One region of the Mesorhizobium sp. M0496 genome, then DNA from elsewhere that is predicted to be linked to it. Evidence: riboswitches for the same ligand, from Rfam matches in the RefSeq annotation. Region 1 holds a riboswitch; each other region holds the start of a gene.

Evidence for each region. A riboswitch is a leader RNA that binds a small molecule or an ion and turns the genes downstream of it on or off. The one in region 1 is predicted to bind cobalamin.
Region 2: it holds a riboswitch for cobalamin, as region 1 does, so the genes downstream of both, bluB (5,6-dimethylbenzimidazole synthase) here and NKI73_RS07830 (aromatic ring-hydroxylating oxygenase subunit alpha) in region 1, are expected to answer to the same signal.
Region 3: it holds a riboswitch for cobalamin, as region 1 does, so the genes downstream of both, NKI73_RS19550 (DUF1636 family protein) here and NKI73_RS07830 (aromatic ring-hydroxylating oxygenase subunit alpha) in region 1, are expected to answer to the same signal.

Annotation. Positions count from the first base shown of each region.
Region 1 covers NZ_JAMYRC010000005.1:165,177-175,312, reverse strand. Annotated here, with positions in the region: gene NKI73_RS07850 (glycosyltransferase family 2 protein) at 1-460, opposite strand, end outside; gene NKI73_RS07845 (serine kinase) at 475-1,557, opposite strand; gene NKI73_RS07840 (PqqD family peptide modification chaperone) at 1,569-1,997, opposite strand; gene NKI73_RS07835 (FAD-binding oxidoreductase) at 2,119-3,219, opposite strand; gene NKI73_RS07830 (aromatic ring-hydroxylating oxygenase subunit alpha) at 3,291-4,538, opposite strand; cobalamin riboswitch at 4,653-4,854, opposite strand; gene NKI73_RS07825 (DUF680 domain-containing protein) at 5,359-5,559, shown strand; gene NKI73_RS07820 (DUF680 domain-containing protein) at 5,629-5,838, shown strand; gene NKI73_RS07815 (DUF680 domain-containing protein) at 5,918-6,154, shown strand; gene NKI73_RS07810 (ABC transporter ATP-binding protein) at 6,232-7,344, opposite strand; gene bglA (beta-galactosidase BglA) at 7,369-9,033, opposite strand; gene NKI73_RS07800 (carbohydrate ABC transporter permease) at 9,038-10,136, opposite strand, start outside.
Region 2 covers NZ_JAMYRC010000001.1:110,310-120,445, forward strand. Annotated here, with positions in the region: gene aroC (chorismate synthase) at 1-385, shown strand, start outside; gene ribB (3,4-dihydroxy-2-butanone-4-phosphate synthase) at 462-1,562, shown strand; gene NKI73_RS00585 (MFS transporter) at 1,607-2,830, opposite strand; gene NKI73_RS00590 (TetR/AcrR family transcriptional regulator) at 2,952-3,560, shown strand; gene NKI73_RS00595 (hypothetical protein) at 3,899-4,882, shown strand; partial or broken gene bluB (5,6-dimethylbenzimidazole synthase) at 5,047-5,628, opposite strand; cobalamin riboswitch at 5,730-5,908, opposite strand; gene NKI73_RS00605 (histone deacetylase family protein) at 6,030-6,956, shown strand; gene NKI73_RS00610 (exodeoxyribonuclease VII small subunit) at 6,960-7,211, shown strand; gene NKI73_RS00615 (DUF2277 domain-containing protein) at 7,321-7,587, shown strand; gene NKI73_RS00620 (pirin family protein) at 7,628-8,548, shown strand; gene dxs (1-deoxy-D-xylulose-5-phosphate synthase) at 8,692-10,136, shown strand, end outside.
Region 3 covers NZ_JAMYRC010000023.1:39,984-50,119, reverse strand. Annotated here, with positions in the region: gene cobG (precorrin-3B synthase) at 1-1,119, opposite strand, end outside; gene NKI73_RS19560 (cobaltochelatase subunit CobN) at 1,116-4,862, opposite strand; gene cobW (cobalamin biosynthesis protein CobW) at 4,881-5,933, opposite strand; gene NKI73_RS19550 (DUF1636 family protein) at 5,930-6,364, opposite strand; cobalamin riboswitch at 6,403-6,606, opposite strand; gene NKI73_RS19545 (winged helix-turn-helix domain-containing protein) at 6,636-7,835, opposite strand; gene NKI73_RS19540 (NADH-quinone oxidoreductase subunit A) at 8,156-8,521, shown strand; gene NKI73_RS19535 (NuoB/complex I 20 kDa subunit family protein) at 8,512-9,093, shown strand; gene NKI73_RS19530 (NADH-quinone oxidoreductase subunit C) at 9,098-9,700, shown strand; gene NKI73_RS19525 (NADH-quinone oxidoreductase subunit D) at 9,701-10,136, shown strand, end outside.

The sequences.
Region 1 (10,136 bases):
GGTCGATAAGCTGCCTTTTGAACAGGGCCGCACTCAGCGAAATTCCGCGCAGTGTCATCGTGCGGCTGTCGGGTGTCGGTTCCAGCCGCTCGTCGTCAATCCGGTCTGCCAGGGTTATCAGCGAATAGGTCAGCTCCAGGTCGAAATCGGCTTTGAAGCGCGCAAGATCTGCCTTGAACCGCCCGGCCAGCGAGATGTCGTCAGAATCCAGAAAGGACACAAACGCGGCGTCCGGCGGCAGTTGCCGCAGCCCGGCATTGCGCGCCTTGGCGATGCCCATGTTCGATTGCTGGAACAGGCGGATGCAGGGTGTCTCGCGCATCATCGAGCGCACGGCTTCAACCGAGGCGTCGGTCGAGCCGTCATCGATGACGATGATGTCGAGATCAGCGGCGTCGCGCTGCCGCACCAGCGAGCGCAATGCCGAAACGACATAGCGCTCGCGATTGTAGACAGGCATTATCACGCTCAGTTTCACGAAGCGCCCCGCGCGAGAAAGTCCGCGACCGTGCCGGCTATCTCCCGGGGCTGCGTTCCCAGCGACAGACGGTAGCATGGCAGCAGGCGCGTCAGGTCGCCGAAGAAGCGAAAACCGCTTTCCCGCTCGCCCGGCATCTGCGCTATGCCAGACGGAGCCAAGGCAATCATGGCATCTTTGCGCGACACCGGCACGATCGAACTTACCTCGCCACCACCGATATGTGGCACCACCAGCGCAACGATGTCCAGAGTTTCAGGCACCGGCTGAGGCGCAATCTCACCAATGTGAAAGGTGTGCTTGCCTTGCCAGTTGAGCGGACCATGCGCCGGCAGCCGTTGCTTCAGCCCAAGCCGTGCAAATCCCTGGGGATCCTGTTTGAGTGTTGAAAACAGCGGGCGGGCAGTCACGCCGCCGGCGAGGTCGATCAGCACATAATCATCGCCGACGCTGTCCAGCCCGTTGAGGAGGCCGGCAGCGACCGTCCCGGATTTCCCTGCACCGCCCGCGCCTGCCAGCAGCACGCCCTTGCCGTTGGCGCCGAGCGTGCCTGCATGGGCAAGTCGCATGCCGCGTGCCGCATATTCCCAATGCAGGAAAGCCCGCAACGGTGCTCCCGGCTCCCATGGTGGAAAAGCTTCAGCCGAGGCCATCAACTGAACGCCAACGCGACGTTGCGGATCATAGAACTGCCAGAAGTCGAGATCGTGAAAGTGATGGCCACGCAACCCGGCCTCGGCGAGCCGCTTGGCAAAGCCGTGCTCGGTGAAATGCGCGTCGGCCCACTTGGCTGGCTCGGGGATACCAGCGACGCCCGGATGCACAATGAAAATGCGGCAACGGGACGTTTCCGGCTGATCATCCCGGGTCTCGAGAAAAGCATGGCTGAGTGCATCCGCCAGCGCGCCGGGGCTGAGATGCGCGCTAACCTCAAGCCGGGGAAGGTTGATCCTACGCACGACTGAATTGTATGCGGCCGTGCGTTCAGCGGCGGCAATGAGATACCGGGCGTAGTCCGGCAAGATTTCGAGAGTGACGCGCGATATGGTCAGGTCCAGTGTCCCTCTCTGGCGATGCAACCAGTCGCCCGTCAGGATGTCTGCTTTACCGCCGGCCAGCCAACGGGTTCCTCGACTTCATGGATAGGATCCACGATGATGAGGTCGGCAAGGTCGTCGTGAACGCTCACAGCGAGCGACTCGGTTGTGGCGGCAAGGTCGGCAAGCAGTTCGCCAGGCAGCGGCAGCGGTGGCGCATCCAGGCGAACCAGGAGCCCCAGTTCAAGCAATTGCGATACGAAACCTTCGAGTTCATCGGGGCCAATCGTCCTGGCGCCAACGGTCAGCCCGACCAGAGCCTGGGCATCGACGCCGGACGATAGCGCCTGCCAAATCCTGCTGCCCGAATCGGAAAATCCGAAATACTTCCCGTTCGAAAGATCGAGCACGACGGCTTCGCCGTCGAAAGATTCAAAGACAATATCCTTGCTCGAAATTGCGTAGACATCGCTATGACGCATTTGTCTTGGCCCCCGCAGCCGCGCGAGCAGTCGCCGGTCGGCGCGGTCGCTCAGCCTATAACGCCTGTAAACACTCGATTCTTGCTTGGCAAGCCAACGTGCGCCAGCGGCTCCAAGCCGATCACGCCTCGATTTCGAGCGCCGAAAGCGGTTTTGAGCAACAGGCGAGGATAAAGCCGTCGTCGATCTCGTGGTCCAGGATGCCGCCATTGTGGCTCATCTCGACGTCGCCCGCGACCTTCTTCACCTTGCAGGTGCCGCACAGACCGAACTCGCATGCGGCGGGTATCCGCACGCCGGAGGCCCGCGCGGTCTGCAGCACGGTCTGCCCGGCGACGCATTCGGCGTCGACATCCGAAAGCGCGAAACGGATCGGCGTCGCGGCTTCGACCGGGGCGACGGCGTCGTCTCTCGCCGGCAAAGCGAACGGCGCCGGGATCTTCTCCACGGCAGGCGCCGCAAAGCTCTCCTGATGGTATTTCGTCATGTCGAAGCCGGCGGAGTCCAGCATGCCGCGCACGGCGCGCATGAAAGGATCAGGGCCGCAGCAGAAGATTTCGCGCTCGCGGAAATCGGGCGCCAGCAGCGGCAGCCGGATGGCGTCGATGCGGCCCATATGGCCAAACCAGCCCTCGCGGCTCGACCGCTCCTCGATCATGAAGCCGAGCGACAGGCCGGGCATCCGGCTGCCGAGCAGCTCAAGTTCCTTGCGGAAGATGATCTCTTCCGGACGGCGCGCGCAATTGACGAAGCCGACATCGGTCCATGGCGCACAGTCGTTCAGCCAGCGCAGCATCGACATCATCGGCGTCACGCCGGAACCGGCGGAGATGAACAGATATTTGGCCGCCGGGTGGCTGTGCAGCGAAAAGTCACCGGTCGGCCCATAGGCCTTGACGTGCGATCCGGGCGTAAGATGGTCGAACATCCAGCGCGTGCCGATGCTGCCGGCCTGCGCCTTCACCGTCACCGCGATCGAGAACGGCCGCGATGGCGAGGACGACAGCGTGTAGGTGCGCATCAGCGGCCCGTCCGCGGCCGGCAGCTCCAGCGTCAAGAACTGGCCCGGCTTGTAGCGAAACCAGGTCTGGTTGTCGGAGCGGAAGGTGAAGGTCTTGACGTCAGGCGCTTCGTCGCTGACGCCGATCACTTCTAGCACCTGCAGCCGGTCGTTCCAGGGCGTCATCTGGTCGAGATGGCGATAGAGGCCAAGATCCGTCATCGCATTCATCCTCTTATCTCTTTTGTTTTGTGCATGATCCCAAGGCCGCTGCGCATTTTGGGCGACATGCGCTAGGCGACGCTGCGCAGGGTCGGCCGGCCGCCTTCGGCGAGGCGCGGGCCGATGAACGACGCGTACCATTCGACGAACTGGATCACGCCACCCTCATGCAGCTCCGAATAGGGGCCTGGTTCATAGGCGGGCGACAGGATGCCGAAGGCGTTTTCCTCGACGATGCGACGGTCCTGGTCGTTGGTCTCGGTCCAGACATGGGTGAGATCGTCGATGGTGTAGTCGACCCCCTCGACCGCATCCTTGTGCACCAGCCACTTCGTCGTCACCGCCGTTTCCGTGGCGCTGATCGGCAGCACCCGGAACGTCACCGCGTGATCGATGAGGATGTGGTTCCAGGTCGTCGGGTAGTGATAGTGCATCAAGGTGCCGATCCGGTCGGCGGAGACAGTGTCGGAGAGGTTCTTCTTCACCGCCCGCTTGCCGGTCATGGTGTAGCTGACGGCATCGCGCAGCAACGGCGCGCGGGTGGCGCGGTACTGTCCGGCCGGATCGATGCGAAATTTGCTCGGCAGGCCTGATGCCTCGCATTTGGCCCAATGCGCGACCATTTCGGGGTCACTGTCGGCGCCGTTGACGCCGGTTACGGTCGGCGCCTCGGGGAAGGTCTTGCACAGCTCGGGATGATTGGCGACGCAGTGATAGCACTCGCGATTGTTTTCCCAGACCAGCTTCCAGTTGCCCTTCTCGATGATCGTACTCTCGAAGGCGATCTTTGCTTCGCGCAACCGGTGCGGCAAAAGATAAGGTTCGATCATCGCCCGCATCGGCGCGAAATCGGCGGGCTCCCTGGCCAGGCAGATGAAGATGTAGCCGCCGACGCTCTCGCAGGCGACCGGCTTCAGGCTGAACTCGCTCTTGTCGAAACCGTCGGCCATCTGGCGGGCAAACAGCAGGCGGCCATCGAGTTCATAGGTCCACTGGTGATAGGGGCAGACGAGCTTTGCCGCCGTACCCCTCTCGGTATTGCAGACGCGGCTGCCGCGATGGCGGCAGGAATTGTGGAAGGCGTTGATCTTGCCTTGCTGGTCGCGGACAAGGACGACCGGATAGTCACCGATCTGCACCGTGATGTAGCTGCCCGGCTTCGGCAGCTCGCAATCGTGGCCAATGAACAGCCAGTCGCGATACCAGATCAGCTCCATGTCGAGCTTGAAGTAGTCCGGATCGGTGTAGAAGGGCTGTTCTAGCGAAAAGCCTTGCCGGCGGCTGTTCAAGAGCCTCAGCATGTCGTTGCGAGTTTCCATGTCCTGTCCTCGTTTCTAAGGACTGAACTGGTGGTGACGGAGGAAGGATTGGACGCAGGCCGGCGATGCGCCGGACATGCACTATCCACCTCTTGACCGCCCACCGCGATCAGTCGAGTTCAATGATCTCGGGCTGGTTTCCGGGCTCTGGAGTTGTCCTTGCGGACCATCGCGACACCTTCCCAGGCAGTTGCCCAGTGGTCTCCCGTTGCGACTTGAACTCCACCACCGTTGCGGGGGCAGCGCCGGATTCTGACCGGCTTCCCAATTCTCCGCCTCGTCGTCACGAAGCGGCACCTGAGATGATATGATCTAACCACGATCGCGGGCGCGCCATCGGCATGAAAACGACATCGTATCCATGCGGCGCGACACGGATGCGAAACGTTCCGGTTGGCGATTGCAGAGCTGAAATCCTATCTCCGCGGCGGCCATTTCCATCTGCAATCTCCTCGAAACCGACCCCTCACCCGGGGCCAAAAAAGTTAACAGTTTCGAAAAGTGACTATTAGCTCTTTCTAAAATCGAACCGAACGGTTCGTTTCTGTTGACGGTGCGTGCAGGACGGTGTGAACGCCGGACCTTCGAAACAGTTGGTGATCAAGCGGGCGGTTTTTCTTAAATCATTGAAAAATATAAGTAAAAAGTGGTGTGTAGAAGCCCTTGGCACAATTTCAAGTGGCGGACTCATGGTCCACACGAAACAACTTCGTGATTGGAAAAGGCGAGGATGCCCTCCCACATCGGGGCTGTCCGAACGACGCGATTTCTTCCCAAGACACGCCGCTAGACGGACGGGAAAAATACTGGAGTACATAAAATGAAAAAGATCATTCTCACTGCCGCCGTCCTTCTGGCGATTTCGGGCAGCGCCTTCGCTAATGGTAGCGACCACTACGGTTCGAACGCCGCGGCAGCCACTGCTGTCGACAGCTCGTCCACGGCTTCGGTCAAGAAGTCGGAACCGGCTGCTCAGACGCCTGCCCAGGGCAGCGACCGTAATCTCTTCGGCAACAACTAAAAGCCGATTACCGGCAGACGGCGGGCTTGCCCGCCGCTCTGGCGAAATTCAGAAATCAGGAGACTTGAAATGAAGAAGATCATTCTTGCTGCCGCTGCGGTTCTCGCCATCTCGGGTAGCGCCTTCGCAGGCAGCGACAACTTTGGCTCCAACGGCGCCAACCAGCCTGCCACCACCGCCACCGACAGCTCGTACACGGCTTCCACCCAGAAGTCGGAGCCGGCCACGCAGGCGCCTGTCAACCATGGCAGCGACCGCAATCTGTTCGGCAACAACTAACATCCGACCAAACCAACATCAGACAGCGATGCGGCGGGTTAACCCGCCGCATCGAATTCGAAAATACGGAGTATCAAAAATGAAGAAGATTGTTCTTACTGCCGCCGCTGTTCTGATTGCCGCCGGCAGCGCCTATGCCCGCAACGACAACGTTGGCGGAACCGACATCAACAAGCAGGCGACCGTCAACGTCGACACTTCGCATACGGGCTCGATCCGCAAGAGCGAATCGCCCATCTACAAGCTGCTCAATTCGTCGGGCGATGTATCGAAGTCCGCCCCTCAGGGCAGCGACCGGAACCTCTTCGGTCGCTAACAGCCGAAGCCGATGTCCAGAAAAGAGCGGTGGGCCTTGCCCGCCGCTCTTTTTTTGACCGTCGAGATGGTTCCGTATCAGGCTGCCTTTGCTTCCGCTTCGTGAAGCGCGAAGGACCGCCCATCCGTATCGAAGATATGCAGGTCTTCGCCATTGGCGCTCAAGCGCAATGTCGAGCCACGCTTGACTTCGACATTACCAGGCAGCTTGGTCACCAACGGCAGGTCGGCGCGGCCGATGTCGACATAGACAAGCTGAACCTCGCCGAGCTGCTCGACATAGTCGACCGTCCCTTCGAACAGATAGTCCGCACCGCTGGCGATGATCAAATCCTCCGGCCGCACGCCGAAGCTCACTGCGGCGCCCTTTGCCGAAGCAGGCGTCGTGATCGGCACGGTTGCCTTGCGCCCGCCGACATGGCTGACGACAGTCGGATTTCCGGTCTTGTCGATGGTCGCGGGCAGGATGTTCATGGCCGGCGAGCCGATGAACTGGGCGACGAACAGATTGCCGGGCTTCTTGTAGAGATCCATCGGCGTGCCGACCTGTTCGATATGGCCGTCCTTGAGCACAACGATGCGGTCGGCCAGCGTCATCGCCTCGACCTGGTCGTGGGTGACGTAGATCATGGTCGTGGCGGGCATCGATTCCTTGAGCTTGGCGATCTCGATGCGGGTGGCAACGCGAAGTGCGGCGTCAAGGTTCGACAGCGGCTCGTCGAACAGGAACACTTTCGGATTGCGCACGATGGCGCGGCCGATAGCGACGCGCTGGCGCTGTCCGCCCGACATCGCCTTGGGCAAGCGGTCGAGATATTTGGTCAGCTGCAGGATTTCCGCCGCCTGGCGCACGCGCCGGTCGATCTCGGCCTTGTTCTCCTTCCCGATCTTCATCGAGAACGCCATGTTGTCGTAAACGGTCATGTGCGGGTACAGCGCGTAGGACTGGAACACCATGGCGATGCCCCGCTTGGATGGCGGCACGTCGTTCACGACCTCGCCGGCTATTCTGAGCTCGCCGGAGGTGATTTCCTCGAGCCCGGCGATCGACCTCAGCAATGTCGACTTGCCGCAGCCCGACGGACCGACAAAGACGATGAATTCGCCCGACTTGATATCGAGGTCGATGCCGTGGAGAATGTTCAGATTGCCGTAGGACTTCTTCACTTGCCTTAGCGTGACATCGGCCATTGGTTTCCTCCAGTGATTTGAAATTCAGTCGACGCGCCCGAACCAGGCGCCGTAGCCGCCAAGCTCGATGGAACCGCTGCTTGCCTGCCCCGAAAATCCATGCCCGGGCAAAGGTTGCAGCGATCGGCTGCCAAGGTCAACCTTGGTTGGCCCGGCTCCCAGATTGAAGACGCAGACGAGCTGCTCGTTGCCTGCGCGGCGGGTGAAGGCAACGGTGTCGCCCTCGCTTTCGATAAAGGTGATGTCACCCTTGACGAGCGACGGATGGGCACGCCGGAACGTGAGAAAGCGACGATAGTGCTCAAGCAGCGAATTCTCGTCGCCCTGCTGGACATTGACCGCTTGCGAAAGATGTTTGGTCGGCACCGGTAGCCAGGGCTTTGCCGAGGAGAATCCGCCATTCTTGGTGCTGCCGTCCCACACCATCGGCGTGCGGCAGCCGTCGCGGCCTTTGAATTCCGGCCAGAAGCGGATGCCATAGGGGTCCTGTAAATCCTCGAACTGGAGGTCGGCTTCACCGAGCCCAAGCTCTTCGCCTTGATAGATGCAGACCGAACCGCGCAAGGACATCAGCAGCGCCGAGATGACCTTGAGATAGGCGGTCGGGTCGGATTCGCCGGCCGCCCAGCGCGAGGCCGGGCGCATCACGTCGTGGTTGGAAAAGGCCCAGCACGACCAGCCGTCGCTGGCGACCTTGCCGAAGGATTCCAGCACCGAGCGGACCTTGGCCGCACTGATCTTTTCCGGCGCCAGGAAGTCGAAGGAGTAGCACATGTGCACGCGCTTGCCGCCGGCCGTGTAGGCAGCCACCACGTCCAGTCCGCGCTGCGAATCGCCGACCTCGCCGACCGCGGCGGTTGCCGGATATTCATCGAGCAGGGCGCGGAACCGCTCGAGGAAGCCGAGGTTTTCGGGCCGGCTCTTGTCGTAGAGATGGTCCTGATAGTTGTAGGGATTGACCGCTGGTGCGGTCTGGTCGTTGCGCTCTTCCGGCGGCAGCGGCGGATTGTTTTCCAGGCCCTGGCTGTGGAAATAGAAATTGATGGTGTCGAGCCGAAAACCGTCGACGCCACGCTCCAGCCAGAAGCGGGTGACGTCGAGCAACGCGTTCTGGACCTCATGGTTATGGAAGTTCAGGTCGGGCTGCTCGGACAGGAAATTATGCAGGTAATATTGCTGGCGGCTGGTGTCCCATTGCCAGGCCGAGCCGCCGAAGATCGACAGCCAGTTGTTGGGCGGCGTGCCGTCCGGCCTGGCGTCAGCCCAGACATACCAGTCGGCCTTGGGGTTGGTGCGGCTCGACCGACTTTCCTTGAACCATGGGTGGTTGTCCGCGGTGTGCGACAGCACCTCGTCGATCATCACCTTCAAGCCCAGCCTGTGCGCCTCGGCGGTCAGCGCGTCGAAGTCGGCCAGCGTGCCGAACATCGGATCGACGTCACAGTAATCGGTGACGTCATAGCCGAAATCCTTCATCGGCGATTTGAAGAACGGCGAAATCCAGATGGCGTCCGCACCGAGTGCCGCGATGTAGGGGAGGCGACCGATGATGCCCTTGAGGTCGCCAATGCCGTCGCCGTTGGAGTCCTGGTAGCTGCGCGGATAGATCTGGTAGATCACCGCACCTCGCCACCAGTCGCTATCGATGGCGAGATCAGGCTTCGAGCTGGCCTTCAAAGCGGATTGCATCGTCTCAGCCTCCTTTCACCGAGCCGGCAAGCAGCCCGCGGACAAAATAGCGCTGCAGCGAGAAGAAGACGATCAGCGGCACGATGATGGTCACGAAAGCCGATGTCGTCAGAATCTCCCAGTCGCCACCGCGTGAGCCCAACAGCGCATTGAGCTTGGCGGTCAGCACGATCTGGTCTGCCTCTGTACCCAGGAAAACCATCGCCACCAGCAGATCGTTCCATACCCACAGGAATTGGAAGATGGCGAACGAGGCCAGCACCGGGAACGACAGCGGCAAGACGATCTTGACGAAGATCTCGAAATCGCTGGCGCCGTCGATGCGCGCCGATTCCATGATTTCGCGCGGCAGGCCGGCAATGTAGCTTCTGAGCAGGTAGATGGCGAAGGGCAGGCCGAAGCCGGTATGCGCCAGCCAGATGCCGAGATAGGTCTTCGACGGCATGCCGAAGAAAGCGCCGACACCGTTGTAGAGTTTCAAGAGCGGGATCAGCGACATCTGCAGCGGCACAACCAGCAGGCCGATGATGACCGCGATCAGCAGCGCCCGGCCGGGAAACCGCATCCAGGCCAGCGCATAGGCGGCAAAGGCGGCGATCAGGATCGGTATGACGGTCGCCGGGATGGTGACGGTCAGCGAATTCATGAACGACCGCCCGATGCCCTCGGAAAACAAGACTGTCTTGTAGTTCTCGGTGGTGAATTTCGGTGGCGCCGACGAGGCATAGTAGATGCGCTGGCCGCGATCGCCTTCGAAGGCCTTGGGCGACTGCATGACAAAGCTGCCGTCTTCATTCAGCTGCAAGGTCACGCCATCGCCGAGATCCGCCGAAGTGCCAGCGGGATATTGCGTTGGCGCCGCCGATTTGACACCGAAGGCGCTGATGTTGCGCTTGGCGCCGTCGCCGAAGATGTTGCCCTCGAGAACGAACTTGCCGTCCTTTTCGACCTGCGTCGAGGCGGCCGGCAGCCGGCCGGCTTCGGTCTGGGTGGAACTGGCGAACGAGTTCCACCAGCCCGAGGCGATGATCTGGTTCTTGTCGCGCAGCGAGGAGACCAGGATGCCGAGCGTCGGTATGGTCCAGATCGCGACGAAGACAAGC
Region 2 (10,136 bases), on a different contig from region 1:
CAACGCCGTCAAGGGCGTCGAGATCGGCAACGGCTTCGAGGCCGCCCGCATCACCGGCGAGCAGAATGCCGACGAGATGCGCATGGGCAATGACGGCAAGCCAGTGTTCCTGTCCAACAATGCCGGCGGCATCCTGGGCGGCATCTCGACCGGCCAGGCGATCATCGCCCGTTTCGCCGTCAAGCCGACATCCTCGATCCTGACGCCGCGAAAGTCGATCGACAAGGATGGCAAGGACGTCGAGATCATGACCAAGGGCCGCCACGACCCGTGTGTGGGTATTCGCGCCGTGCCGATCGGCGAGGCAATGGTTGCCTGCGCGATTGCCGATCACTATCTGCGTCATCGAGGACAGACAGGGAAGGGAATAGGCAGTAGGGAATAGGCAGGAGGCCGCACGATACAGCCTTTTCCTTCCCCTAGTGCCTACTCCCTATTCCCTGCGAGCGAAGCGAGCGTCCATGCCTTACGACCAGAAGAAAATCGTCGAAGCCTTGCGCGCTTTCGAACGCGGCGAGATCGTTGTCGTCATGGATGATGACGGGCGCGAGAACGAGGGCGACCTGATCGTCGCCGCCGTCCACTGCACGCCTGAAAAGATGGCGTTCATCGTTCGCCACACCTCTGGCATCGTCTGCACGCCGATGCCGCGCGAGGAAGCCAAGCGGCTGAACCTCGCGCCGATGGTCGCCGACAACGACTCCGCCCATACCACTGCTTTCACCGTCAGCGTCGATTTCAAGCATGGCACCACCACCGGCATTTCGGCCGAGGACCGCACGCTGACTGTGCGCAATCTCGCCAACGGCAATGTCGGCGGCTCGGATTTCGTCCGCCCCGGTCACATCTTCCCGCTGATCGCGCGCGAGGGTGGCGTCCTGATGCGTTCGGGCCATACCGAAGCGGCGGTCGATTTGTGCAAGCTCGCCGGCCTGCCGCCGGTTGGCGTCATTTCCGAACTGGTCAACGACGATGGCACCGTCAAGCGCGGCCCGCAGGTGCAGGCTTTCGCCGAGGAGCATGGCCTGAAGCAGGTTTCGGTGGCCGACCTCATCGCCTACCGGCAACGCAAGGAAACGCTGGTCGAGCGCGTCGCCTGCTCGGAAATCGACACGCTTGGCGGCAAGGCGCAGGTCTTCACCTACACGCTGCCGTGGGACTCCATGCATCACGTTGCCATCGTCTTCGGCGACATCCGCGACGGCGAGGACGTGCCGGTGCGCCTGCATTCGGAAGACGTCGTGACGGATGTGTTCGGCACCAGCCATCGGCTCGACGCCATCATGAAGACGATGGGCGAGCGCAGGCGCGGCGTCATCGTCTATCTGCGCGAAGGCTCCGTCGGCGTCGCCCATCAGGAGCGCAAGCGGCCGGCGAGCGGTGACCGCGAAGATCATGAAGAGGCGCGCCGCCGCGAAAACGAGTGGCGCGAGATCGGGCTCGGCGCGCAAATCCTGAAAGATCTTGGCATTTCCTCGATCAACCTGATCGCCTCGCGCGAACGCCACTATGTCGGCCTCGAAGGTTTTGGCATCCACATCGCCAAGACCGAGATTCTCTGAGCTTCCGGCCGACAGCGCCCGGTTTAAAACCGGGCGCCCGTCAACTATTCCGCAGGGATGGCGGCGGCTTCGCATCCGTCCAGTTCGCACTCATTCGTAGCAAGGCTGCGCTGGCCAAGCAGCACGGTAGCCAGGGCGATTGTGCCTGAAGCAACCGAGACCCAGAACCCGTTCTGAGCGCCGAACGCGTCCACCACCGCACCGGCGGCGAATGACCCGATGGCCATGCCGATGCCGATCCCCGTCATCACCCAGGTGATGCCTTCGGTCAGCATCGCTTCCGGCACGTGCCGCTCGATCAGGCCGAAGGCGGTGATGAAGGTCGGCGAGATCGCCACACCGCTGATGAACACGGTCAGCGCCAGCAGTGGCACGGTGTCGGCGGTGAGCGGCAGCAGCGTACCGAGCGCGACGAGGGCGACTGCGATGGCCAGTTGGCGTTGCAGCGGTGCTTGCAGGTTGAGCGCGCCGACGATGATACCCAGCACGAACGATCCCAGCGCATAGACGCCGATGACCAGGCTGGCGGCCCCCGGTTGGCCAAGCTCCTTGGTGATCGCCACGGTGCTCACTTCCGTCGTCGCGAAGGTCGCGCCGATGAAGATCAGGGCGAAGGTGATGATCTGCACCGGCCGCAGGCGGATTGCCGAGCCGCGTGAACCCTGTTCCACCGGCCGCACTTGCGGCTCGGTCGAGCGCTGCAGGATGAAGGCGGTCGAGCCGAAGGCAAGGAACAAGGTGCTCACCAGCATGCCCGCTTCCGGGAACAGGGCAGCACTCAGGCCCACCGACAGCGATGCCCCGGCGATATAGACCAGCTCGTCGGCCGCCGACTCGAAGGCGAAGGCGGTGTTCATCTGCGGCCGCCCGCGGAAAATCTCGGTCCAGCGTGCGCGCACCATCGCCGGGATGCTGGGCATCGCCGCGGCCAGCAGTGCCGACACGAACAGCGTCCATACCGGCCAGTCCCGGTTGGCCGCCGCAATCAACACGACGAAAGCCAGTACCGAAATGATGGTGGTGGGCACCACGATCCGCGTCTGGCCAAGGCGATCCACCAGTCTCGATATCTGCGGCGCGAGAAAAGCGTTGGCCAGCGCGAACGTCGCGGCGACGGCGCCCGCCAGCCAGTACTCGCCACGCGTCTGCGACAGCATTGCCACGATGCCGATTGGCGCCATGGCAATCGGCAGGCGCGCCATGAAGCCGGCGGCGGCAAAGCCCTTGGTTCCTGGGGCACGAAAGATCTCCGAGTAGGGATTTTGCATGGGTTGGTTCCTCGACAAAGCACGATTCGACAATTACATACGATGCGTATGAATGTTAAATAGAGCATACGCCGCGTATGTCAATTGGCATACGGTTCGTATGTGGATAGGGCCAGGAGCCATGCACAAACCCCGCAAGGAGATGATTGCCGAGACGCGCGCCAAGCTGATCGCGGCGGCCCGCCATGCCTTCGGCACAACAGGCTATGCCGAAGCCTCGATGGATGATTTCACCGCATCGGCCGGGCTGACGCGCGGCGCGCTCTATCACCATTTCGGCGACAAGAAAGGTCTGCTGCAGGCGGTTATTGCCGAAATCGACGGCGAGATGGCGGCGCGCATCAATGAGATAGCGTCGAGAGCGCCGACCCGCTGGCAGCATTTCGTCGACGAATGCTCGACCTATATCGAGATGGCGTTGGAGCCGGAAATCCAGCGCATCATGTTCCGGGATGGCCCGGCCGTTCTGGGGGATCCGGCACAATGGCCGAACGCCAACGCGTGCATCGCTTCAATGACAGGCCATCTGACAGCGCTGCAGGAGGAGGGGGTTGTCGTCTCTAGTCTCGACCCCGAAACTGCCTCGCGGCTGATCAACGGTGCGAGCAGCCAGGCGGCGCAACGGATCGCCAATTCGACGGACCCCGAAGCGACGTCGAAGAAGGTGGTGGAGGCGTTCAAGCAACTGCTCGAAGGCCTGCTCAAAAGGCCGGGTTCGCAACCGGACTGAAATCCCGTCGGCGGTCAGGCACACCGGGACTCCGAACTCAGGTTAACAAAAGGCCTGAGGACGGCCAGTCCAGCGGTGTCGGCAGCTTTTGTGCCGGTAGCTTTCGTGTCGATAGGAATTTTTTCTTGACTTCGTGACCTCAGCTATGGTACATATCCATCCATGGTGCTGATTTGCGCCAGTGACCCGCCGCACAGGCGGGTTTTTCGTTTCCGTCAGCCAACGCGCCGGCGAACCTGTTAACCCGAGTTCGTTGCCCTGCGGCGCCACGGCCGACAATTGACAATCGCCGGGTTGGGTCCATCCTCTTGCACCACCTCTGGGGGGAGATTCGGGACATGTGGGATTTCGATATCGGCAGGTCGGTGTCCATCATGATGCGGACCTGGCCGTTCATTGTCTTTCGCATGATCGTCTATTTCGGCATCACGCTGGCCTACATCATGGCGACCGGCATGGGCGCCAGCGTCGGCTATGGCGTCGGCCATATCTCCACCGATCCCGACGGGCCGCTATCCTTTGCCCTGTGGGGCGGGGTGGTCGGTTTCGGCGTCGTCTCGATCGCCGTTTACTGGATCCGCGAATACATCCTCTATGTCGTCAAGGCCGGCCATATCGCCGTGATGGTCCATCTGATCGACGGCCGCGACATTCCCGGCGGCCAGGACCAGATCGCCTACGCCAAGGATATCGTGACCCAGCGTTTTGCCGAGGCCAACATCCTTTTCGTCGTCGACCAGCTGGTCAAGGGCGCCATCCGCGCCATCACCGGCCTGCTCGGCGGCATCGCCGCTTTCCTGCCGATCCCGGGCTTGAGCGGCCTGATCTCCTTCGTCAACACAGTGATCCGCCTGTCGCTGACCTATGTCGACGAGATCATCCTCGGCTACAACATACGCATCAATTCGTCCGCGCCGTTCGAGACGGCGCGCCAGGGCGTCGTGCTCTATGCCCAGAACGGCAAGGTCATGGTCAAGAATGCCGTCTGGCTGGCAGTCATCATGTGGGGCGTGTCGTTCGTCATTTTCCTGCTGATGCTGGCGCCGGCCGCCGCCATTCTTTTCCTGATGCCAGGGCAATTGGCGGGCTGGGCCTTCGTGCTCGCCATCGTCTTCGCCTGGGCCTTCAAGGCGGCCTTCATCGAGCCTTTCGCCATCGCTTGCCTGATGCAGGTCTACTTCAAGACTATTGCGGGCCAGGTGCCAGATCCGGCCTGGGACGCCCGGCTGGCTGAGGCGTCGTCGAAGTTCAGGGAACTCAAGGACAAGGCGCTGGCCTCCTTCGGCGGCTCGCGCTGGGGACCGGCCGGCGCGACACCCTGATCAGCGAGGCTCGACGGCGCGGCAGCAACAGCGTTGAGGCGCGCCACGGTCGATTTGAGCAACGCTTCACCTTGCCCGGAAAACGTCTCACTCATGATCAGCTCCGGTAGCGGCAGTCGCCGTCCCCAGCCATGCGTTTCGAGGTCGGGCTTTGGCGCGAACTCCGAGACGCGGCCGACGCAGAGATAGGCGACCGGCGTCACATGATCGGGAATTGACAGCAGGCTTTTCAGCGCCTGCGCCTCGATGATGCTGACCCAGCCGACGCCGACGCCTTCGGCGCGTGCCGCCAGCCAGAAATTCTGCACCGCGCAGACCGTGCTGTAGAGGTCCATCTCCGGATTGTGCCAGCGTCCCAACGGCGAACCCTTCGAGCGTTGGCGGTCGCAGGTGATGCAGATGTTGAGCGCGCTTTCGCAGATGCCTTCCAGCTTGAGCTTGCGGTAAAGCGCCTGCCGGTCTTCCTCAATTGCCGGCAATTCCTGCTCGCGTGCCGTCAGGAACAGGTCGCGCACCCTTTCCCGTCGTTCGGCATCGCGAATGACTATGAAGTTCCAAGGCTGCATGAAGCCGACCGACGGCGCGTGGTGGGCGGCAAGCAGCAGCCGCGCCAGCACCTCATCATCAAGCGTGGTGGGCAGGAAATGGCTGCGCACGTCACGCCGTGTGAACATAGCGCGATACACCGCATCGCGCGCATTCTGCTCAAATCCATTGCCAACAGCAGCGGTCATGTGTTCCGGCATCGCTTGTCCCCTTGCGATTGCAGCAGTTTCAAACGGTCAGAGCGTACTTTGTGCGTCCAAGTGGACGCACGTCGCTCTGATGTCGTCCGCCTGACCATGCGGATGACGATGCCTGCCAGGCCGGTCTTCTGGCTCGGGATCAACCCGCGTCCGGTGCCTTCCCGTCATCGACAGTGGCGTATACCGGCGCGGTCCCCCTTACAGCGTTGGGCACGCCACGGAATTCAACCGTGTTCCCGATTCTCCCGTTTGCACGGGCACCAGGCAGTGGCGGGGACCTTACGCCGAAGCGCAGACGACGCCAATGCCTGCGGCGACACGAATGGACGCAGGCGCGATTTTCCCCAGTCATCAGCCGCCTGCGCATGGCCTTTGTCGATCCGGGTCACTAGATTAGGACGATGACCACTCGTCTCTACACCCATCCGATCTTCCTCGAGCACCTCACGCCACCCGGCCACCCCGAACGGCCGGACCGCTTGCGCGCCATCGATCGCGTGCTCGATGACGAGGCCTTTGCCGCGCTCGATCGTATCCAGGCGCCGGAAGGCGACGAGGCCACCATCCTCTACGCGCATCCCGCCGATTTCGTCGCCCGCGTGCGGGCCGCCATTCCCGACGAGGGGATTGCGCGCATCGACGCAGACACCACTGCCAGCCCGAAGAGCTGGCAGGCGGCGATCACCGCGATCGGTGCCGCCAACGCCGCCGTCGACGACGTCTTTGCAGGCCGCGCCGACAATGTCTTCGTCGCCGCGCGGCCACCCGGCCATCATGCCGAAAAGACCACGGCGATGGGCTTCTGCCTGTTCAACACCGCGGCAATCGCGGCGCGCTATGCGCAGAAGAAACACGGCGTCGAGCGCGTTGCCGTCGTCGACTGGGACGTGCATCACGGCAATGGCACGCAGGATATTTTCTGGGACGATCCGTCGGTGCTCTATTGCTCTACGCACCAGATGCCGCTTTATCCCGGCACCGGGGCAAAAAACGAAACCGGCGCCGGCAATATCGTTAACGCACCATTGGCGCCGCAGACCGGCAGCGAGGTTTTTCGCGATGCCTTCCTGTCGCGCGTGCTGCCGGCGCTCGACAATTTCGCGCCCGACCTGATCGTCATTTCGGCCGGGTTCGACGCGCACCACCGCGATCCGCTGGCCGAGATCAACCTGACCGAGGACGATTTCGACTGGGCGACCGGCCAGCTGATGCAGCGCGCGGCGCGCCACAGCGGCAACCGGCTCGTCAGCCTGCTCGAGGGTGGCTACGATCTGCAGGGATTGGCATTTTCGGTCGCCGCCCATGTCGGGCGACTGATGAAAGGATGAATGATGGCTGGTGAGACCAACGAAGACGTCAAGGCGATGAGCTTCGAACAGGCACTCGACGCGCTGGAGAAGATCGTCGATGATCTGGAGCGTGGCGACGTGCCGCTCGACCAGTCGATCCGGATCTATGAGCGCGGCGAGGCACTGAAGGCGCATTGCGACCGGCTGCTGAAGGCCGCCGAGGACAAGGTCGAGAAGATCAGGCTGTCGCGCGACGGCAAGCCGGTTGGAACGGAGCCGCTTGACGCGGATTGAGGCAGTCCGAACGATGGTCTTGCCTCACCGGTTTTTGGACATGATCATGATCGAGGATAGAACGCATCCCGATTGAAAGCGCTCCAGGACAAGAGGAGATACGGAAACGATGTGCAGAAACATCAAGACCCTGTTCAATTTTGATCCGCCTGCAACCAATGACGAAGTCCGCGATGCGGCCCTTCAGTTCGTCCGCAAGCTGAGCGGAACGACGCGGCCTTCGAAGCAGAACCAGCATGCCTTCGACCACGCGGTCGAAGCCATCGCGGCATCGGCGCGCGAACTGCTCGATTCTCTCGAAACCCACCAGCATCCGCGCAATCGCGAAGAGGTGGCGGCCAAACTGCGGGCAAAGGCGGCGATCCGCTTTGCCTGACGCGGCCAGGGCAGGCATTGCCCGCTGACAAGGAGAGTTCATGAGCTTCTTCCCGGGGAAAGACCCTGAAGTCGGCGACGCCTTCGCCAGCGACCAGATCGAACTGATGGTCATCCCGAATGCGAAGGATATTGGCGGTTTCCAGGTGCGCCGCGCCCTGCCGACCGCCAAAAGGCGGCTGGTCGGACCCTTCATCTTCTTCGACCGCATGGGCCCGGCGATCCTGCGCGCCGGCCAGGCGCTCGATGTCCGTCCCCATCCGCATATCGGTCTGTCGACGGTCACCTATCTGTTCGATGGCAGGATCAGGCATCGCGATTCGCTGGGCACCGAAATGGTCATCCAGCCCGGTGACGTGAACCTGATGACCGCCGGCCGCGGCATCGTTCATTCCGAGCGTACGCCGGAGGAACTGCGCGGCGCGCCGATGTCGATCTCCGGCCTGCAGACATGGCTGGCATTGCCGGACGGCAAGGAAGAAGTGGCTCCGGTGTTCGAGAACACCGCAGTGCTTCGGCTGCCCGAGATCGACGCCGAAGGCGTCAGCGGGCGCATCGTCATTGGTGATTTCCAGGGATTGCGGTCCCCGGTCAGGGCCGACTCCGAGACGCTTTATGCCGATCTGCGCCTGGCGCCAGGCGCCAGCGTGAAGATCCCGGCCGATGCGGAAGAACGAGCGATCTACACACTGGAAGGCGAGGTCTCGATTTCGGGCGACGTTTTCCCGGCCGAACGGCTGTTGGTATTCCGGCCGGGTGATGGGATCGTCGTGTCGTCGCAGACCGGGGCACATTTCATGTTGTTTGGCGGCGCCTCGCTCGGCTCGAAGCGTTACATCTGGTGGAATTTTGTCTCGTCATCAAAGGAGCGCATCGAACAGGCCAAGGAAGAGTGGAAGACGGGCCGTTTCGATATCGTTCCTGGCGACGAGAAAGAATACATTCCGCTACCTGAAGGCTAGGTCATGATCCCGAAAAGTGGGAACCGGTTTTCGGAAGAGATCATGCCCAAACAAAGAGACAGGCCCAATCCGCGTCACTGGCACGCATTTACTTTCACTGTCTGGCGGCCTATCCCGCCAATGAACAGAAAGCCTGAGCACCCGTGAACGCAACGCCGCATACGCCGCTTCTCGACAAGGTCCGCATCCCGGCCGACCTGCGCACGCTTGCCGAAAGCGAGCTGCCGCAATTGTCAGCCGAGCTTCGCGCCGAACTGATCGACGCCGTCTCCCACACCGGCGGCCACCTTGGCGCCGGCCTCGGCGTGGTCGAGCTGACGGTGGCGCTGCATTATGTTTTCAACACCCCCGAGGACCGGTTGATCTGGGATGTCGGCCATCAGGCCTATCCGCACAAGATCCTGACCGGCCGCCGCGACCGCATCCGCACACTGCGCCAGGAAGGTGGCCTGTCCGGCTTCACCCGCCGCGCCGAGAGCGAGTACGATCCCTTCGGCGCCGCCCATTCCTCGACATCGATTTCGGCCGGCCTCGGCATGGCCGCCGCTCGCGATCTTTCCGGCGGCCGCAACAATGTCATTGCCGTCATCGGCGACGGCGCGATGTCGGCCGGCATGGCCTATGAGGCGATGAACAATGCCGGCGCGCTCGATGCGCGGCTGATCGTCATCCTCAACGATAACGACATGTCGATTGCGCCGCCGACCGGCGCGATGAGCGCCTATCTGGCGCGTCTGGCCTCGGGCAAGGCCTATGTCGGCCTGCGCGATTTCGGCAAGAAACTGACCTCCTATCTTGGCAAGCGTGCGGATCGTGCGATCACCCGGGCGGTCGAGCATGCGCGCGGCTACGTCACCGGCGGCACGCTGTTCGAGGAACTCGGCTTCTATCATATCGGCCCGATCGACGGTCACAATCTGGAGCATCTGATCCCGGTCCTGAAAAATGTCCGCGACAATGGCGAAGGCCCGGTGCTGATCCATGTCGTCACCCAGAAGGGCAAGGGCTATGCGCCGGCGGAAGCCGCCGCCGACAAATATCACGGCGTCAACAAGTTCGATGTCATCACCGGCGCGCAGGCCAAGGCGCCGGCCAACGCACCGGCCTACACCAAGGTGTTCGCCGAAAGCCTGGTTCAAGAAGGCCGCGCGGACGACCGCATCGTCGCCGTCACCGCCGCCATGCCGAGCGGCACCGGTCTCGACCTGTTCGGCGAAGCATTCCCGTCGCGGATATTCGATGTCGGCATCGCCGAACAGCACGCGGTGACTTTCGCGGCAGGCCTTGCCACCGAAGGCTACAAGCCGTTCGCGGCGATCTATTCGACCTTCCTGCAGCGTGCTTACGATCAGGTCGTCCACGATGTCGCGATCCAGAAATTGCCGGTGCGCTTTCCCATCGACCGCGCCGGCTTCGTCGGCGCCGATGGCGCGACGCATTGCGGCGCTTTCGACACCACCTTCCTGGCGACATTGCCGGGTTTCGTAGTCATGGCCGCTGCCGACGAGGCGGAACTGCGCCACATGGTGCGCACCGCGGCGAGCTATGATGAGGGTCCGATCGCCTTCCGCTATCCGCGCGGCAATGG
Region 3 (10,136 bases), on a different contig from region 1:
AGCGGCAATGCGCGTGCGTGGGTCGGCGGAGGAGGTGACGAAGCCGAGGGTGGCGGCGGCGTCTTGGAGGGGCTGGCTGGCAGCTGCTGGTTGGCCGAGGAGAAGCAAGGCGCGGCCGGGGGCGAGGCGGATTTCGGCTGTGCCGAGAGCGAGAGCGCTTTGGGCGAGGTCGATGATCTTCTCTGCCGGCATGCTGCCGTAGGGGAGGGCGATGCCGAGGGCGATGGCGGCGTTGAGATTGAAAAGGCCAATTGGCCGGTGATTGCGCTCTACGACGCCCCCCTCTGTCCTGCCGGACATCTCCCCCACAAGGGGGGAGATGTCGCCCTTGTCTCCGCTTTCGCCAATCTCAAACGATGCGAGAGGGGGCGAAGCGCCGAAGCGGCCGATCTCCCCACCTGTGGGGGAGATGTCCGGCAGGACAGAGGGGGGCGCCACAGAATGCCAACCTTCGAGAGATATTAATTGCCTCTCCGACAAATCCCTTGCATGCGCCTCGCGACCTTTTTCGGCGACCATCCTCAGTGCAGCGACGGCGATGTCTCTCGCGGTATCCGCATCGACTTTTGCCAACACCTTCGCGTTTCGGCCGTCGCCGGCAACCGATACGCTCCAAACGATGTCGTTGTCGGCTCGCACCGCCTTCAGCCTGATATCGGCCGTCACCGAATCCAGCCCAAGCTGCCCGCCGCCGTCGACAATGACCGAAACCTTCGGCCCCAGCCTTGCCGTCAGCCCAGCCTCTTCGACCGCCACCCTGATCCGCTCCGCCAGCGGCCGGGGATCGGCTACCTCCTGCGGATCGATGCCGGCCAGCGGCCCAGTCTCTACAGGCACGCCGGTGCGCACCGCAATGCCCAGAGCGTCGACCTCTGTTGCCAGCAGAGGCGCGCTTTCCGCCGTCAGCCCGCGTATCTGCAGGCTGCCGCGCGCTGTCACTTCCATGATGCCGTTGCCATGCCGCAAAGCGGATTCGGCTATCCCGATCAGAAGCTTGGGCGACAATCCTCCAGAAGATAGACCTTCCGCGACCGGGTTGAGCCGCACCAGCAGGCCATCGCCGGTTTGCATCGGTGCCGACAGGGCCGGGCAGGCACCGCGGCGTGAGAAGGCGTTCATGCCGCCACCCCCAGCGCTTCTGCCTCAGCAATCAGGGCAGCGAGGTCGTCGTCGATGGAATTGCGCAGGGGATGCCAGAGGCCACGCCGGCGCGCGGACAGGAAGCGTTCGGCGATGACTTTCGCAGCGGCGGGGTTCTCGCGCAGGATGAAGGCGCGAACAGCCGGATTGCCGAGATAGGCGTCATGCACGGCCTCGATCAGCGTGCCCGATATCGCATGCGTGGTTTCGGCAAAGCCAACCAGCCGGTCGACGGTTTCGGCAAATTCGGAGGCGCCGCGCGGGCCGTGGCGCATCTGGCCTGCAATGAAGCGTGGATTGACGGCGCGGGCTCGAACCACGCGCGATACGGCCTCGCCGACTGAGCGCGGCTTCGGCTTTTGCGGGTCCGTGGTGTCGAGCACGATGACGTCGGCATTCCTGCCAAGCGCCGCCAGGGCTGCCGAAAAGCCGCCGATGAAGGCGACGTCGGCGGAGCCTTCGAGGATGTCTCGGCCGGGGTCGTCGCCGGTGTGGACGAGAAGATCGGCCTCGGCGATGCGGCCCTCGAAGGCGCCGGGCGCGGAGACGCCTTCGCCCTCTGCGCCGCCATAGGCGTGCGATGTTGCGTCGAGATAGGCGCGGCCGATTTCTTCGCGCGCCGCCCAGTCGCCGGAGGACAGGAGATACTCGACGCCGGCGCCGTACGTGCCGGGCGAGGTGCCGAAGATTCGCGGGCTGACCTTGCCGTCAGTGCGGGTCCTCGCCGCGAGCGGGTTTTCCGAATCGTCCTCGTCGCGGGCGGCAACGGCGTTGGCGGCGGCATCGATCAGCGCGATCTGGGTCGGGAACATGTCGCGGAACAGGCCGGAGATACGCCAGGTGACGTCGACGCGCGGCCGGCCGAGCGTGGCCGGCGGCAGAACTTCGATGCCGGTGATACGGCCGGTCGCAGAATCCCATTGCGGCCGGCAGCCCATCAGCGCCAACCCTTGCGCGATCTCTTCGCCGCCGGTGCGCAGCGACGCCGAACCCCAGAGGTCGATGACCAGCGAGCGCGGCCAGTCGCCATGCGACTGCATATAGCCGCGCACGACTTCTTCGGCCGCCACCCTGCCGAGATCATAGGCGGTCGGCGTCGGCATGGTGCGCGGGTCCGACGTGAAGAGGTTGCGGCCGGTGGGCAGGACGTCGGAACGGCCGCGCGCGGGCGCGCCTGCCGGACCGGCCTTGATGTGGCGGCCATCGAGCGCCGCAAGTAGCGCCGTCTTCTCGGCGTCAGCGCTTTGGCGACGCATGGCGTCGGGCTCCTCATCGGGGGCGCGACCGTAGATATGCAATCCGTCCTTGATGGCGAAATCCTTGAGGTCGCAGAGCCAGGCGTCAATGCGGCGCAACGCTTCATCGGGCGCGTCGGTTCTGGCGACGCCGGCTTCGGAAGCGAGGCCGGTCTTTTGCGCGGTTTCGACGATCAGCTTGGCCAGACGGTCGCGGCGGCGGCGGTCGAGCCCGTCGGCCTGGGCGTATTCGTCGACCAACCGTTCCAGCTTGTGCTGGTTCTCGTCCAGCCCTGCGCCGGTAAGCGGAGGCGGCAGATGGCCAAGGGTGACGGCGGCAATGCGCCGCTTGGCCTGCGCCGCTTCGCCGGGGTTGGAGACAATGAAGGGATAGATTACGGGCAGGGGACCGGTGACGATCTCGGGAAAGCAGTTTTCCGAAAGCGCGACCGTCTTGCCCGGCAGCCATTCCAGCGTGCCATGCGCGCCGACATGGACCAGCGCGTGGATGCCCAGCAATTTGCGCAGCCATAGGCCGAAGGCGATCAGCGCATGGCGCGGCGGTAGCGTCGGGTCGTGGTAGTCGGCGCGGCGGTCGGCGGAGCGGCCGCGATCGGGGGCAAGTGCCACGGTGACGTTGCCGAAGGTGGCGGCACGGAAGGGGAAGTGTTTCTTGCTTGATAGCGAAGGTTTGCGCGAGGCGCCCCCCTCTGTCCTGCCGGACATCTCCCCCACAAGGAGGGAGATTGAGCGGTCATCTGCGCTTTCGCCAATCTCAAACGTTGCAGGAAGGGAGCCGGCAACTGAACCGCCAATCTCCCCCCAAGTGGGGGAGATGTCCGGCAGGACAGAGGGGGGCGCCTCGCGCAAACCTGTCTCTTCTGCCTTGCCCCATGCAGCTTCTACGGCAGCGATAGCCGCAACCGGCAGGCTCTTGGAGAAGTCGAGATAGTCATCCAGCCCCAGCCCATCATTGCTCCGCGCCAGCAAATCCAGCAACCGACGCGGCGTCTCCGGAATCCCGTCAACACCATAGCCCTGTTCCCTCAGGTCATGCAGCATCGCGAGCACGCTGGACGGCACGTCGAGGCCGACGGCATAGCCGGTGCGGCCGGGGGCGCTCGGATAATCCGGGATCAGGATGGTGAGCTTGCGCCCCGCGCGTGGCGTCTGCTGCAGGCGGATGAAGGCCGCGACACGGTCAGCCACCTGCGCCACACGATCCGCTTCCGGCCGGTTGGCGAAGGCGCGGTGGCCAAGTGCCGGGTCGATCTCGCTCTCACCCTTGAAGGAAATTGCGCCGGCGAGGATGCGGCCGTCCAACTCGGGCAGCACGACATGCATTGCGAGGTCGGCGGGCGCCAGGCCGCGCTGGTTGTTTTCCCAGATATCGCGGCGGGTGGTGGCGACGATGACCTGGAAGACAGGCACGCCGGCGCGGTCGAACAAGGTTTCGATGCCGGGCTCCGCGCCGGATGCGAAAGCGGTCGCGGTGATGATGGCGGCGGGTTTTAGGGAGGCGAGCGCTGTTTCGACAAAGGCGAGTGACGTTGGGTCTTTGAGGCTGGAGACGAAGATAGGGACCGGGAGTAGACCACGCTGCCGCAGCGCCTCAAAAAGCGCATCGATGGGCGCGACATCGGCGGCCAGCAGCATCGAACGGTAGAACAGGATGGGCACGACTGGGGCGTTGACGTTGTCAACGTCGAGTTCCGTCACACCCCCCTCTGTCCTGCCGGACATCTCCCCCGCAAGGGGGGAGATTGCTCTGTCATCGGCGGTTTCGCCAATTGTCGAGGTTGTAGATGCCTCAGCGAGAGAAGCGCCGGCTTTGATGAAATCCGATCTCCCCCCTTGCGGGGGAGATGTCCGGCAGGACAGAGGGGGGTGTGAAGGAACGCCAACATTCGATGCGTCCGCCTTCTCCACGACTCCGCGTGCGGGCTCGTAAAACCCAGCCTTCGGGACCGCGACCGGCTCGACGACAGGCTCATCCTGTCCCGCCAGCCGCGCCAACCTTTGCACCAGCGCGCTCATATTCGCCGGGCCGCCCTCGCGGAAATAATCGAGCAGGCCGTCAAGCTCCTCGCGCGGCAGCGTCGAGGCTTCGATCAGCCTTAGGTCCTCGTCATGGCTCTCGCCGGGCAGCAGAGCCAGTTTTATGCCGCGTTCGCGAGCGATCGAGGCAAGCTGGTCGCAGCCGTAGCGCCACCAGTCGTAGCCGCCGAGGATGCGGACGAGGATGATCTTGGCGTGGCGGGCGACGCTGTCGACCCAGAGGTCGACGGACATGGGATGGCGCAGATCACGCAGGGCGGCCAGCCGCATCGAGGGCAGCCGGCCGGCGTCGGCCTTCCACGCGGCCGCAAGGCCGGCGAGGTCGCTGTCGGTGAAGGACAGGGCCACGATATCCGCCGGCGTCTGCCGCAGATCGACCGGCTCGGCGAGATCGTCGAGCGAGGCGGATGTCGTGGTTAGGATGTGCATCGCAACCCGTGTCCGAAATCAGCCGGCAAGTATACGCTCGATCGCCGGGCGGTTCAGCCCCTTGAGGCCGATGACAACGAGGCGCGAGCGGCGGTCGTCCTGCGCCGTCCAGGCGCGATCATAGTAGTGGTTGACGCGCGGCCCGACGGCCTGCAGCAAGAGCCGCATCGGCTTGCCGCCGACCTCGACGAAGCCCTTTACGCGCAGCACGTTCTCTTCTTCGGCGGCGGCGGCGACGCGCTTTGCAAGCTCATCGGGATTGGCGATCGAGGCAATGTCGACGATGAACGTGTCGAAGTCGTCATGCTCATGGTCGAAGGCGCCGTCATGATGGGACTTGCGGTTTTCGATGTCGTCCTCGACTGCGAGACCGAGCCCGAGCAGTACGGAAGGATCGACCTTGCCATGCGACGTCGGCACGATCTTCACCGCGCGGGCGGAGTGTTCGCCAATGATGGCGTTGGCGCGGGCAGTGCCGGCGGCGTCCATCAGGTCGCTTTTGGACAGGATGATCAGGTCGGCGCAGGCGATCTGATCCTCGAACACCTCCTCGACCGGATCGTCGTGGTCGAGCGTCTCATCCTGAGCGCGCTGCGCCTGCAAGGCGTCCATGTCGTTGGCGACGCGTCCTTCGGCCAATGCCGGCCCGTCGACCACGGCAATGACGCCATCGACGGTGACGCGGCTCTTCACGCTCGGCCACTGGAAAGCCTGGACCAGCGGCTTGGGCAAAGCCAGGCCGGAAGTCTCGATCAGGATGTGGTCGACCTTTGGCGTCAGCGACAGGATCTGGTCGAGCGCCGGGACGAAATCATCGGCGACGGTGCAGCAGATGCAGCCATTGGCCAGTTCGACGATGTTTTCCTCCGGACAGGTGTCGATGCCGCAGCCTTTCAGGATCTCGCCGTCGATGCCGATGTCGCCGAATTCGTTGACGATGATGGCAATGCGCTTGCCGCCGGCGTTTTCCAGGAGATGGCGGACCAGCGTCGTCTTGCCGGCGCCGAGGAAACCGGTGACGACGGTGCAGGGAACGCGGGAGAGGTTGGCAGACGAATCTGGAGCGGTCATTTCAAGTCCTTCAACAGGTCGAGCGGAGGGATGCGGGCAACAAGGCCGCGCTTCAGGCTATCGGGACGGCCGCGCCATGGAATGAGACCGTCCGTCGAGGTGGCGAAGAGTTTTGCGCCGGTGACGAGATCGCTGCCGCTGGTCGTGGTCAGATCGCCAAAGACGTAGCTCCAGCAACCGTCGCGCAGGATGGCGGCGCTGAGACGGCGCTTGCAATTGCCGAGGCATTCAACGCTGCGGATGCGAATATTGTCGCCCGATGCGGCGCGGCGCGTGTCGTCCGCCAGCAGTTCGCCGGCGCGGGGATGGGCGTCGGAGCCGGTTTCATCGCGGCAGGAGGCGCAGACGATGACGGTGACGCCGGCCAACGCATCATCATGGCCGGACGAAACATCCGCTGTGCCAGCCGAAAAACTGCTGTCATGGTCCAAAGATCGTGCTCCTTGCCCGGAAACCCGCCGGGCGATCGGATTCTTAGTCGCAGACGGCAGGTCTCCTGGCTCGCGGGTCATCGCCTTGGGTAGCCGCCTTCCCGGGAACTCCCAGTGGCTTTCGGCCTTGGCTCTTCGCTTACAGTTGCGGGGACAGCCGCGGATTTGGGATTTCGTCCCGCACCGCATTCCCTCTTGGCTCCTCTCGTTGAAGAGAAGAGACCGTCTGTATCGGATTTAGGCTTTTGCAGGCGGCGGTGTCAACGCGAGCTTACGACACGGTCAGGTCGGCCAACGCCGGACCCAAGTCACCGGCCGGGGTCACCTCGATGCGTTCGAGGCCGAGCCAGCCCTGCATCTGCTTCAGTTCCTGGTAGAGCTGAGCGGCAGTCTGTGGCGGCGCTTTGGGCTCGGCATAGGCCGCATGGACGCGCAGGATGCCGGCAGGCCGGTCGGCCTTCAGATCGACGCGCGCCACGATCCTGTCGCCGAGCAGGAACGGCAGGACATAATAGCCGTATTGCCGCTTGTCGGCCGACGTGTAGATCTCGATGCGGTAGTGGAAATCGAACAGCCGCTCCGTGCGCGACCGCTCGAAGACGACCGGATCGAACGGCGCCATCAGGGCGCGGGCCTCGATCTTGCGCGGCACACGGGCGTCTCTATGAAGATAAGCCGGCTTGTCCCAACCTTCGACGCGCACCGGCAGCAACTCGCCTGTTTCAACCAGTTCCTCCAGCCGGCCTTTCATATCGGCCGGCGACAGGCGGAAATAATCGCGCAAATCGCCTGATGTCGCGATGCCGTGGGCACGGGCGGAAATGCGCAGCAATTCACGGTGCGCGTCCTCGGCGGCGGGAATCGGTAGATCGAGGATCGCCTGCGGCAGCACGCGCTCGGGCAGGTCATAGAAGCGCTCGAAACCACGACGGTGCGCCGTGGTGATGCGACCGGCCCAGAACAGCCATTCGAAGGCATGCTTGGCATGGCTCCAGCCCCACCAACCACCCGAGCCCTTCTGGCCCTCGAGCGCGGAGGCGGCGATCGGGCCACGCTCGGCGACCTGGCGGTAGATCTCTTCGATATAGGCTGCGTGCTCGCGGCCCCATTTGGCGAGACCCAGATACATCTCGTCGCCGCGCTCGGCGCGTTGCATGCGCCAACGCATCAGCGGGTAAGTCTCGACCGGCAGAAAGGAAGCCTCGTGCGCCCAATATTCGAACACCGTGCGCTTGCGCGTGACCGCGGCATTGTCGAGCAAAGCGAACGGGTAGGGGCCAAGGCGCGAATAGAGCGGCATATAATGAGCGCGCACCACCGCGCTGACGGAATCGATCTGCAGCAGGCCGGTGCGGGCCAATACGCGGGCGAAGTGCCGGCGGTTCGGTGTGCCGGTCGGGCGGGGATCGAGAAACCCTTGGGCGGCAAGCGCAATGCGCCGGGCCATGGGGAGCGAGATCTTTTCCTTCATGCAGGCGTCACTCTGAGGGCGATTTGATGGGTGATTCCGGTTCATGCTAGCAGGGTTTTGGCGGCAACCATGTCAGGAGAGAAAAGTGGAGTAAAAAGCGAAGGAAATCAAACAGGAGCGGATCGGACCAGTTTGCCGCGATATGCCGTCCAGCACTGTGTTTTGAACAAGGTTTGACTTGCTTCGCTGGAAGTGCTGCGCTAACCCTCGCCGCGTTGCAGCATAGGCCCTTAAAACGGTTCAGCGGTTAAACTGTCACGCTTCCGCATTAGGGTCCGGTGCTGTAATCAACGTGGATTGGCGCCAACGGAAAGCCGAGTATGAACGCACTTCTAAGTTCGTATCTGCCCATCGTCCTGTTCATCGGCGTGGCGCTGGTTGTCGGCCTGGCGCTGCTGGCCGCACCCTTCCTGGTGGCTTACCGCAACCCCGATCCCGAAAAGCTTTCCGCCTACGAGTGCGGTTTCAACTCGTTCGACGACGCCCGCATGAAATTCGACATCCGCTTCTACCTGGTGTCGATCCTGTTCATCATCTTCGACCTGGAAGTAGCCTTCCTGTTCCCGTGGGCGGTGTCGTTCTCGAAGATCGGCATGCTCGGCTTCTGGTCGATGATGGTATTTTTGGCGGTGCTGACCATCGGCTTTGCCTATGAATGGAAAAAAGGAGCGCTGGAATGGGATTGAACGACAGTTCAGGCACCCTCGTCGCGCCGAAGCCCAAAGGTATCATCGATCCCAACACCGGCAGGCCGGTGGGGCAGGACGATCCCTTCTTCCTCGAAATCAACAACGAGCTGGCCGACAAGGGCTTTCTCGTCACCTCGACGGAAGCGCTGATCACCTGGGCACGCAGCGGTTCGCTGATGTTCATGACATTTGGTCTCGCCTGTTGCGCGGTGGAGATGATCCACACCTCGATGCCGCGCTATGACAGCGAGCGCTTCGGTGTCGCGCCGCGCGCGTCTCCGCGCCAGTCCGACATCATGATCGTCGCCGGCACGCTGACCAACAAGATGGCGCCCGCGTTGCGCAAGGTCTACGACCAGATGCCGGAACCGCGCTACGTCATCTCGATGGGCTCCTGCGCCAATGGCGGCGGCTACTACCACTATTCCTATTCGGTGGTGCGTGGCTGCGACCGCATCGTGCCGGTCGACATCTATGTGCCCGGCTGCCCGCCGAGCGCCGAAGCGCTGCTTTACGGCATTCTTCTCTTGCAGAAGAAGATCCGCCGCACCGGCACGATCGAACGGTAAATCCATGACCGCATCCCTGACCGAACTGTCGACCTATCTCGGCGAGAAACTGATCGACCGCGTGAATGACGCTGATATCGCCTATGGCGAGCTTACCATTGGCGTCGAGCCGCGCGATCTGGTCGAGGTCATGACCTTCCTGCGCGACGATGCGCGCTGCCAGTTCATCTCGATCATCGACGTCTGCGGCGCCGACTATCCGTCACGCGCCAAGCGCTTCGACGTCGTCTACCATCTGTTGTCGCCGAAGCAGAATGTGCGCATCCGCGTCAAGGTGCAGGCCGACGAGGAAACCATGGTGCCGTCGATCACCGGCGTGTTCCCTGGTGCGGACTGGTTCGAGCGTGAGACCTACGATCTCTACGGCGTGCTGTTCTCGGGCCATCCCGATCTGCGCCGCCTATTGACCGACTACGGTTTCGAAGGCCACCCGCTGCGCAAGGATTTCCCGCTGACCGGCTTCGTCGAGGTGCGCTACGACGACGAAGCCAAGCGCGTCATCTACGAGCCTGTGGAACTCAAGCAGGAATTCCGCAATTTCGATTTTTTGTCGCCGTGGGAAGGTACTGATTACGTCCTGCCGGGTGACGAGAAGGCAAAGCAGTAAATGGCTGAAACCTCCGTCCGCAATTTCAACATCAATTTCGGCCCGCAACACCCTGCGGCGCATGGCGTTTTGCGCCTCGTGCTGGAGCTGGACGGCGAAGTCGTCGATCGCGTCGATCCGCATATCGGGCTCTTGCATCGCGGCACGGAAAAGCTGATCGAGGCCAAGACCTATCTGCAGGCGATCCCCTATCTCGACCGGCTCGATTATTGCGCGCCGATGAACCAGGAGCACGCCTTTGCTCTGGCCGCCGAGCGCCTGCTCGGTATCGACGTGCCGAAGCGCGGCCAGCTGATCCGCGTGCTTTACTGCGAAATCGGCCGCATCATGTCGCACATCCTCAATGTGACGACGCAGGCGATGGACGTCGGCGCGTTGACGCCACCGCTGTGGGGCTTCGTCGAGCGCGAAAAGCTGATGGTGTTCTATGAGCGCG